2 regions of the Methylosinus sp. DMC45 genome follow, and region 1 is predicted to be linked to the other one. Evidence: predicted binding sites of a transcription regulator. Region 1 holds the regulator's gene; the other holds the start of a gene.

The links. The regulator PhoB, encoded in region 1, activates phosphate uptake and scavenging genes when phosphate is short. The targets are predictions, from matches to a motif close to TGTCATNNANCTGTCAT.
Region 2: ACT53T_RS11575 (Orn/Lys/Arg family decarboxylase) is a predicted target of PhoB. The motif match lies at 1,095-1,111, and genes of this name have one in related genera.

The regions. Positions count from the first base shown of each region.
Region 1 is NZ_JBQUZK010000056.1:435,114-440,032, forward strand. Features, by position in the region: gene pstA (phosphate ABC transporter permease PstA) at 1-223, shown strand, start outside; gene pstB (phosphate ABC transporter ATP-binding protein PstB) at 220-1,005, shown strand; gene phoU (phosphate signaling complex protein PhoU) at 1,036-1,761, shown strand; gene phoB (phosphate regulon transcriptional regulator PhoB) at 1,758-2,501, shown strand; gene hpnE (hydroxysqualene dehydroxylase HpnE) at 2,692-3,936, opposite strand; gene hpnD (presqualene diphosphate synthase HpnD) at 3,933-4,796, opposite strand; gene hpnC (squalene synthase HpnC) at 4,793-4,919, opposite strand, start outside.
Region 2 is NZ_JBQUZK010000038.1:171,920-176,838, reverse strand. Features, by position in the region: gene ACT53T_RS11575 (Orn/Lys/Arg family decarboxylase) at 1-1,033, opposite strand, end outside; gene ACT53T_RS11570 (gamma-glutamylcyclotransferase family protein) at 1,767-2,216, shown strand; gene panC (pantoate--beta-alanine ligase) at 2,213-3,079, shown strand; gene ACT53T_RS11560 (acylphosphatase) at 3,076-3,363, shown strand; gene cysQ (3'(2'),5'-bisphosphate nucleotidase CysQ) at 3,369-4,193, shown strand; gene ACT53T_RS11550 (DUF1134 domain-containing protein) at 4,387-4,919, shown strand, end outside.

The sequences.
Region 1 (4,919 bases):
CGAGACGGCGCCGCTGCTGTTCACCTCGCTCAACAATCAGTTCTGGAGCACGGATCTCAACGCGCCGGTCTCCAGCCTGCCCGTCGTCATCTTCCAATTCGCGCTCTCGCCCTACAAGGACTGGCAGCAGCTCGCCTGGACCGGCGCTCTGCTCGTCACCATCGCCGTCCTTCTGCTCTCCATCACCGCGCGCGCGCTCAGCAGCCAGGGAAAACACAAATGACCGCCATGCCGGTTGTCGAAGCCACCATTCCGACCAAAGTCTCGGTTCGCGATCTGGATTTTTATTACGGATCGACAAAGGCGCTGAAATCGATCTCGCTGCCGCTCTACACCAATAAGGTGACGGCCTTCATCGGCCCGTCCGGCTGCGGCAAATCGACTCTGCTGCGCATATTGAACCGCATGTACGACCTCTATCCCAAGCAGCGGGCCGAGGGCGAGGTGCTGCTCGACGGCGAGAACATCCTCGACCCGCGCGTCGACCTCAATCTCCTGCGCTCGCGCGTTGGCATGGTGTTCCAGAAGCCGACGCCCTTCCCCATGTCGATCTACGACAATATCGCCTTCGGCATTCGCCTCTATGAGAAGCTCTCGCGCAGCGAGCTGGACGGGCGCGTCGAGGCGGCGCTGCGCGGCGCGGCTTTGTGGGACGAGGTGCGCGACAAGCTGAACTCCAGCGGCCTGGGGCTCTCTGGCGGCCAGCAGCAGCGCCTGTGCATCGCGCGCACCGTCGCCATTCAGCCGGAGGTGATCCTGTTCGACGAGCCCTGCTCGGCGCTGGACCCGATCTCGACGGCGAAGATCGAGGAGCTCATCGACGAAATGTCCGAGCGCTACACGATCGCCATCGTCACCCACAACATGCAGCAGGCGGCGCGCGTCTCCGATTTCACCGCCTTCATGTATCTCGGCGATCTCGTCGAGTTCGGCGAGACCAATAATCTCTTCACCGCGCCGCAGAACAAGAAGACGCAGGACTATATCACCGGCCGCTTCGGCTGAGCGCGCATCGCGCACGAGGACATTGAGACCATGAGCGAACATATCGTCAGCTCCTATGACCGCGACCTCGAAGTGCTCGGCCGTCGTATCGCCGAGATGGGAGGCATCGCCGAGAAAATGCTCGCCGAAGCCATGGATGCGCTCGCCAATTTCGACATAGAGCTCGCCCATCGCGTCGTCGCCACCGATCAGCGCCTCGACGCGCTGCAGCGCGAGATAGAGGAGAACGCCATCCTCACCATCGCGCGGCGGCAGCCGCTCGCCATCGATCTGCGCGAATGCATCGCCGCCATGCGCATCGCCGCCGATCTCGAGCGCGTCGGCGATCTCGCCAAGAGCATCGCCAAGCGCACGGTGAAAATCCTCTCCGAGGCGCGGGTGCCGCGCGCCGTCATCGGCCTCAAGACGATGGCGGAAGTCGCGGCCATTCAGCTGAAGGACGTGCTGGACGCCTACGCTCAGCGCGACGTCGAGCGCGCCCGCGCGGTCTGGACCAATGACAGCGAGCTCGACGCGCTGGAAGATTCGGTGTTCCGCGATCTCCTCACCTTCATGATGGAGGATCCGCGCAACATCTCCTTCTGCACGCATCTGCTCTTCTGCTCGAAGAACATAGAGCGCATCGGCGATCACACCACCAATGTCGCCGAGACGATCGTCTATCTCGTCACTGGCGAGGCGATGCCGACCGACCGCCCCAAGGGCAAATCGGCGAGCCTCCCCGCCAGCGCGGAACCGGATGAGCCCACGAAATGAATGAAATCCGCGTCGCCGCTCCGCGCGAGGCGCCGCACGACAGGGCGCCGCGAATTCTCGTCGTCGAGGACGACGCGGCGCTGGCGCTGCTGCTCGGCTATAATCTCGAGGCCGAGGGCTTTCTCGTCGAGCATATAGAGCGTGGCGACGAGGCGGAAATCCGCCTCGCCGAATCGCAGCCCGATCTCGTCATTCTCGACTGGATGCTGCCCGGCGTCTCCGGCCTCGAGATCTGCCGGCGCCTCCGCGCGCGCGACGACACGCGCAGCATGCCGATCATCATGCTCACCGCGCGCGGCGACGAGAATGAGCGTGTGCGCGGCCTCTCCATCGGCGCCGACGATTATGTGGTGAAGCCCTTCTCGCCGCCGGAGCTGATGGCGCGCGTCCATGCGCTGCTGCGCCGCGCGCGGCCGGAGCGGGTGGCGACGCGCCTCGTCGCCGGCGACATAGACCTCGACCGCGAGACGCGCCGCGTCAAGCGCGGCGGACGCGAGATTCATCTCGGCCCGACCGAGTTCCGCCTGCTGGAATATCTGATGGAGAAGCCCGGCCGCGTCTTCTCGCGCGCGCAATTGCTGGACAGCGTATGGGGCCTCTCGGCGGAGATCGACGAGCGCACCGTCGACGTGCATGTCGGCCGCCTGCGCAAAGCGATCATCCGCGGCCGCGAGAAAGACCCGATCCGCACCGTGCGCGGCACCGGCTATTCCTTCGACGAGACTTTTGGAAGGAATTGAGGAGGCGATGCGAGCCTGACCGCGGTCCAGGGGGCGCTTTGGATCGCGAGCCTTAGGCTCGCTTTTGTCTGCACGCGCTCCCTCCGCCCATCGTCATTGCGAGCGTAGCGAAGCAATCCTTCAGCCGTGGGCGGCCCCTGGATCGCGTCGTCGCTACGCTCCTCGCGATGACGGCGGCGGCGGGATCAGCCTACGAACGCGCCGCCAGCTCCGCCGCGCGATAGCCGGACCTGATCGCCCCTTCGATCGTCGCCGGAAGGCCGGTCGCCGTCCAATCGCCGGCGAGGAAGAGATTGCGCCAGCGCGTCACAGCGCCGGGGCGGCGCTGCTGCTGCGCCGGCGTCGCGGCGAAAGTGGCGCGCTTTTCCTTCACGATCTGCCATGGCGGCAGCTCCGCCGGCAGGCCCGTAGCGGCGGCGACCTCGGCCCATATGCGCTCGGCGAGGCTTTCGCGCGGCTCGTCCATCAGCCGATCGGCGCCGCTGATCGTCACCGAGAGCCGATCCTCGAAAGCGAACAGCCATTCGGTGAGCGAGCCGATCATGCCGAGCAGCGCCGGCTGGCCGGGCGGCGGCGCGATCTTGAAATGCGCATTGACGATGCCGCGAAAATCATCCGGCGCGACGAGGCCCGGAACGAGCTCCTGCGCCGCCCAGGGCGGGACGGCGAGCGCGACGCGATCATTCGCGCCGAGCGCGATTTTCTCGTCGCCGAAATCGAGCGCTGTGGCGCGCTCCTCGGAAAATTCGATTCCCTTCAGCCGCGCGGCGAAGCGGGGCGCGGCGCCCCGCGCGGCGAGCGCGCTCAGCGCCGGCTCGATGAAAGCCGTCCCGAGCCCGCGCCGCGCGACCAGCGGACGGCAGGCGGCGCCGCCTGCGGCGAGCGTCTCGCGCAGCACGGCGGCGGCGAGAGCGGCGGAAGACTCGCGCGGCTCCGTGTTGAGCGCGGAGAGCAGCACCGGCCCCCACAGCCGCTCATAGAGCACGCCGGAACATTTCATCGCCTCGCCGATGGTCGCGCCCTTTTTGGCGAGGAGAATGCCGATCGCGCCGAGATAATCGCCCGGCGCCGTGCCGGGCGCGCGGCGATCACGCACAAAAATCCACCAGGGCAGGCGCGAGGAATTGGGCCGCATGCGCCAGCGAACGCCATCGCGCGTGTCCAAAAAATCGAAGGCGCATTCCTTCGGCCCTGCCAGCTCCTCCGCCGAGCCGATGCGGCGGGCGTAATCCAGCGCCGTGGAATTGCCGGAGAGCAGCAGATGATTGCCATTGTCGATGACGAGATCGAGGCTGGAATCATAATAGGAGCGGCAGCGCCCGCCCGCCATGCGCGCCGCTTCATAGAGCGCGACGCTCCGGCCCTCGTCGGTCAGGCGAATGGCGCAGGAGAGGCCAGCGAGGCCGGCGCCGATGATATGGGTGGTTCCGCTCACGTCAGCGCGAATCTCAGCAGCGCCAGCAGGACTTTCGTCCGCGAGGCGGAGACCGGCGCCCGCGGCGGCGCGAAACCGCGCGCCACCAGACGGTCGAGAACCGAGCGATAGGCGGTCGCCATCAGATAAGGCGCCTTCACCGCGCGCTGCGGCGAGACGCGCATCAGCAGCTCCGATTCCGCATAATGCTTGCGCGCGCGCTCGGCCACCGCAGCGCAGACTTGCTGAAGGCCGGGATGCGCCAGCACAGCGCCGCGCGCGAAATTCGTGACGCCGGCCGACTCCAGCGCCTCGCGCGGGAGATAGAGCCGGCCGCGCGCCTCGTCCTCGTCGAGATCGCGCAGAATATTGGTGAGCTGCAAGGCGCGGCCCATGTGATAGGCGAGCATTCGCGCCTTGGTCGGCAGCGCGCCGCCGGCGCTCTCCGCCTCATCGGCGAGGCCGAAGACGCGCACCGACAGCCGCCCCACCGCGCTCGCGACATGATCGCAATAGAGATCGAGCCGATCCCATTCCGGCGCGCGAATGTCCTCCACGACATCCATCGCCATCCCGTCTATGACCGCCTCGAAATCGGCGCGCTCGAGGCCGAAGCGACGCACCGGCCGCGCCAGATCGGCGCAACGCTGATGCGTGCGGCCGGCGTAGAGCGCATCGAGATCGCGCCGCCAATCGTCGAGCTGGGAGAGGCGCAAGGCGCGATCGCCCTCCTCGTCCGCTATGTCGTCGACGGCGCGGCAGAAGCCGTAGATCGCATACATCGCGTCGCGCCGCTCGGGCTCGAGAATGCGCATGGCGAGATAGAAGGAGCTTTTCGCGGCGACCCGCGGCGCCTCGGGGGCGATCGTCTCCATGCTCATCGCGCGACGCTCGCAGCAGAGGCGGCGCGCGGCGATATGAGCCGGCGCAGCAGAGTGGTCCCGGCGCCGGCGAGCGCCGTGAGAAGATATTGGCGCTTGGAGGCGTGGACCTTCTCGCTCAGC
Region 2 (4,919 bases), on a different contig from region 1:
CGATCTTTTGGGCGATCCATTCGGCGTTGTGAATCGTGCCGTCATAAGTGCATTGCTCGATGACGGCGGCGCGGAACGGCCGCTCCTTGCGCCAGGCGTCCTTGTCCTTCACCAGCGGATTGGCGCGAATGCGCTCGCGCAATTTTTCTTCGTCGAAGGCTTCGTGCTCGATCGGGCCGATGAGGCCATGGGCGTTGCGCGTCGTCGGCAGAAAGATCGGCACGCCGCCGCCGAGCAGCAGCGCGCCATGATGCGCGGCCTTGTGATTATTGCGGTCGAACAGCACGAGATCGCCTTCGGCGACCAGATTGGTGAGCACGACCTTATTGGAGGAGGATGTGCCGTTGAGCACGAAGTAGGTCTTCTCCGCGCCGAAGATTTCGGCCGCCGCCTTTTGCGCGGCAAGCGCCGGCCCTTCATGCGTCAACAGATCGCCGAGCTCGACGACGGAATTGTCGAGATCGTCGCGGAACACGGCCTCGCCCAAATGCTCCATGAAGATGCGGCCGATCGGGCTGCGGCTGTAGAAAATGCCGCCATTATGGCCGGGGCAGGTCCACAGCTGATTGCCTTCCTCCGCATAATCGACCAGCGCGCCGAAGAAAGGCGTCTTCAGCGTCTCCGCATATTGCTTGAGGCGCGAGACGAGATTTTTGGCGATGAATTCCGGCGTCTCCTCGGCGAGGAAGACATAGCCGTCGATGAAGTCCAGCACCTCGACCGGAATATCCTCGAAGCGCTTGCGGCGAATGAGCAGCACGATCGGCATTTCGAGGCCGCGCTTGCGCATGAGATCGATGAGCGAGGCGGTCTTGCCCTCGAGGCCCTTCTTGCCCCAATCGACGACGAGGCAGCCGATGGCGGCGTCTGTCTGCACCACGATCTCGGCGTCCTCCACGCGGCGCGCGCGCACGACTTGAAAGCCCATGCTCTCGATCGCGGCGATGATCTGATTGACGCGCAGCCCCTCGAGGTCGTCGGCCTCGAAATTGGGCGCGGAGAAGAGGAATGTGAAGCGGCGGGAGAAGTCCATTCGAATCGGCCTGTGGCGCTGACGAGGAAGAGGAGGGGCCCCGCACTCACAGCCTTGTTCCATGACACAATCGTGACAGCGCGCGCCCTTGTGAAACTCCCGCACCCGCCGCTCGCGGCCGAGACTGAGAATTCGGGTCAACGGCGGTCAAGGAATTGCGCGGGGCGGGATTTCCTGTCGGCGGAGCGATTCTGGAGCCGCCGTGACGAGCCTCGCCTTCGCCGTTATCGAAGAGACGTCGCGTCTGAGGACGTTTCTCGACCATTTCTCGAATATCGACGATCCGCGCGCGCCCTGGCGCGTCGCGCATCCGCGGCGCGCGGAACATGGCCGTCGTCGGGCGTTTCGCCGTCGATCTGAGCCACGCCGCCGCTATCGCCTCGGGGGCCGAAGCTCATCGACCCGAATTCGGAGCCCCGCGCGCCTAGCGGAACCAGACGTAGACGATCGCCGCCGCCAGAGCCAGGACGAGGCCGATCGCCGTATTGCGCAGAAAGCCGCCCTCGAACTCCTCCATTCCCTCTTCCTTTCTCGCCGTCGCGTCGATTCGACGCATTTCTAAAGCTGCATCCAACGCTGAGAATAGCCTCGAGGGCGGTTAATTCCCAGGGGCCGCTCTCGGTTGGGAGCCCGGCGCAGGCCGGGCTCTTTTTCTTTGCGTGGGGGGAGCCTGCGGCGCCTCGCTCGCGGCGGCGCCATGCGCTAAGGTCCGCCCGCCGCTCGGAAGGACCTCATGCCTCTCTATTTCGCCTATGGCGCCAATATGGACGTCGCCGCAATGGCGGTCCGCTGTCCGCATTCGCGGCCGCTCGGCCTCGGACGGCTGGCGCGCTATCGTTTCGCCATTCTGGAGACCGGCTACGCCACGGTCGTGCCGGACGCGCGGGCGCAGGTCCATGGCCTGCTCTATGACCTCGCCGTGGCGGATGTGCCGGCGCTCGACCGCTACGAGGAGATCGGCCGCCGCCTCTACCGCAAGGTCGTGCAGCCGGTGCTGCGCGCGCCGGTGGGCTCGGCGCGGGCGCTCGTCTATATCGGAACCGCGACGCGCGAGGGGCCGGCGGCGCCCGGCTATGTCGAGAATATCGTCGCCTCGGCGCGCGCGCTCGGCCTGCCCGGCGCCTATATCGCCTTTCTGGAGAGCCATGCGCCCAATGCGCAGCAGAGGATGAGCCGAAGATGAGCGCTGTTCCCGTTCCGACCGTCCATACGCTGGCCGAGCTGCGCGAGCGCGTCGCGCAATGGCGCGCGCGCGGCGAGCGCGTCGGCTTCGTCCCCACAATGGGCGCGCTGCACCAGGGCCATCTCGCTCTGGTGGAGGAGGCGCGCCGGCGCGCCGATCGCGTGATGGTCTCGGTCTTCGTCAATCCGACGCAATTCGGCGCAGGCGAGGATTTCGACCGCTATCCGCGCACGCTCGCCGCCGATGTCGAGAAGCTCGCGAGCGTTGCGGCCGATCTCTGCTATGCGCCGGCGGTGGAGGAGATGTATCCGCCGGGCTTTTCCACCACGGTCGCGGTGGGCGGGCCGGCGGTGGCCGATCTCGAGGATCATTTCCGGCCGACGCATTTCGCCGGCGTCGCCCTCGTCGTCGCCAAGCTGCTCAATCAGGCCGATTGCGACGTCGCCGTCTTCGGCGAGAAGGATTATCAGCAATTGCTGGTGATAAAGCGCTTGGCGCGCGATCTCGATCTGCGCGCGGAGATCGTCGGCGCGCCCACTTTGCGGGAGGCGGACGGCCTCGCAATGTCCTCGCGCAACATCTATCTCTCGGCCGAGGAGCGGCGCGTCGCGCCGGCGCTCTATCGCGCGCTGAGCGAGGCGGCGCAGCGCATCGCCGCGGGCGAGCCGATCGGCCATGTGATGGCGGAGGCGCGCGAGCAGATCGCCGCCGAGGGCTTCCTCATCGATTATCTCGAGGCGCGGCACGCGCAGACTCTGACGCGCGTCGCCCGGCGTCACGAGGGGCCGATTCGCCTGCTGGTCGCGGCGAAGCTCGGCGCGACGCGGCTCATCGACAATGTCGCCGTGGAGGCGGCGCAATGAGCGAGACGCGCCGCGTTTTCCGCATCATCGTGCGCGGGCGCGTGCAGGGCGTCGGCTTTCGCGCCTTTGTCGCGCGGGAGGCGGGGCGGCTCGCGCTCGCCGGCTGGGCGCGCAATTGCGACGATGGCGCGGTGGAGATCGTCGCCGCCGGGCCGCAGGGCGCGCTGCAAGCGCTGGTGGATGCGGCGCGGCGCGGACCACCCGCGGGGCGCGTCGACGATCTGCGCGCGGAAGAGACGAACGAGGCTGCTCTCGTCGAGCGGCGCGGCGATCTGGAGTTCTAAAAAGCGTGCGGCTCGAGAACGACGAGGATTTCGACGCGCTGGCGGCCGCTTTCGCCGATCTGGCGACGCGCGCGGGCGTCATCGCCATGGATGTGCTCGCCGCGCCGACGATCGACGCGCGGGCGAAGAAGGACGCGAGCCCGGTCTGCGAGGCGGATGAGAGGATCGAGGCCTTTCTGACGCCGCGTCTTGCCGAGCTGCTGCCCGGCCTTCCCATCGTCGCGGAGGAAGCCGCCGCTGCGGGCGCCGCTTTCGCCCGCGCGGAGACTTTCCTGCTCGTCGATCCGCTCGACGGCACGCGGGAGTTTCTGGCGCGCAGCGGCGAGTTCACCGTCAATATCGGCCTCATCGTCGCGGGCGCGCCGCGCGCCGGCGCGGTCTTCGCCCCGGCGCTGGGGCAATTATGGTTCGCCGGCGCGCGCGCCTTCGCCGCCGAGGCCATCCCCGGCCGGCCGGCGCCGCCGCCCGCGGCCTGGCGGCCGTTGCGCGTGCGCGCTTTGCCGGCGGAAGGGCCGACGGCGCTGGTCAGCCGCTCGCATCTCGACGCGGCGACCACGGCCTTTCTGAAGACGCATCGCATCGCCGCGACGCGCGATGTCGGCTCCTCGATCAAATTCTGCCTGCTGGCGGAGGGCGCGGCCGATCTCTATCCGCGCTTCGGCCCGACGATGGAATGGGACACGGCGGCCGGCGACGCGGTGCTGCGTGCGGCCGGCGGCGGCGTCGTCGACCCCACGGGCCGCCCGCTTCTCTACGGCAAGGCGGGCGAAGCCTATCGCAACGGACCGTTCATCGCTTTCGGCGATCCCGCCGCCGCAAGACTTTATTAAGAACGCGGCGAGATTCTTCCTTTCACGAAGAAGATCCGTCGCGGCGCCACAGGCGCGACACGATCGCATCCAAACTTCAGCAGACCGATTCGCAAAAGCCCAATAGGGAAGCCTCGTCATGCGCGCCGCAGATTCAACTCGCCGAGAGACGCGCACAACGCGCAGAGAAGCGACGCGCGCGACGCGCAGAGAAATGCTGGCCCTCGCCGCTGGCGCCGCGCTGTCTCCGCTGGCGCCGGCGCATGCCGCCTATGGCGTGCGGGCGGAGCCGAGACCCGAGCCCATGTCCGGCGACGAGGTGGTGCAGAGTGGCCATCGCTTCTTCGGCGCCATAGCGCGCGACCTCGCCCAGGGCGTCGAGCAATTGGCGCGGCGCTGGGGACGGCCCAACGCCTATGTGCTCGGCCAGGAGGGCTCGGGCGCCTTCGTCGGCGGCCTGCGCTATGGCGAGGGGACGATGTACACGCGCAACGCCGGCCAGCGCCGCGTCTTTTGGCAGGGGCCTTCGCTCGGCTTCGACGCCGGCGCCGATGGCGACCGCACCATGATGCTGATCTATAATCTGCCCTCGGTGGACGCCATCTACACGCGCTTCGGCGGCGTCGCCGGCTCGGCCTATCTGGTCGGCGGACTGGGCTTCACCGAGCTCTCGGCCGATGGCGTCGTCGTCGCGCCGATCCGCGCCGGGCTCGGCGCGCGCCTCGGCCTCAATCTCGGTTATTTGAA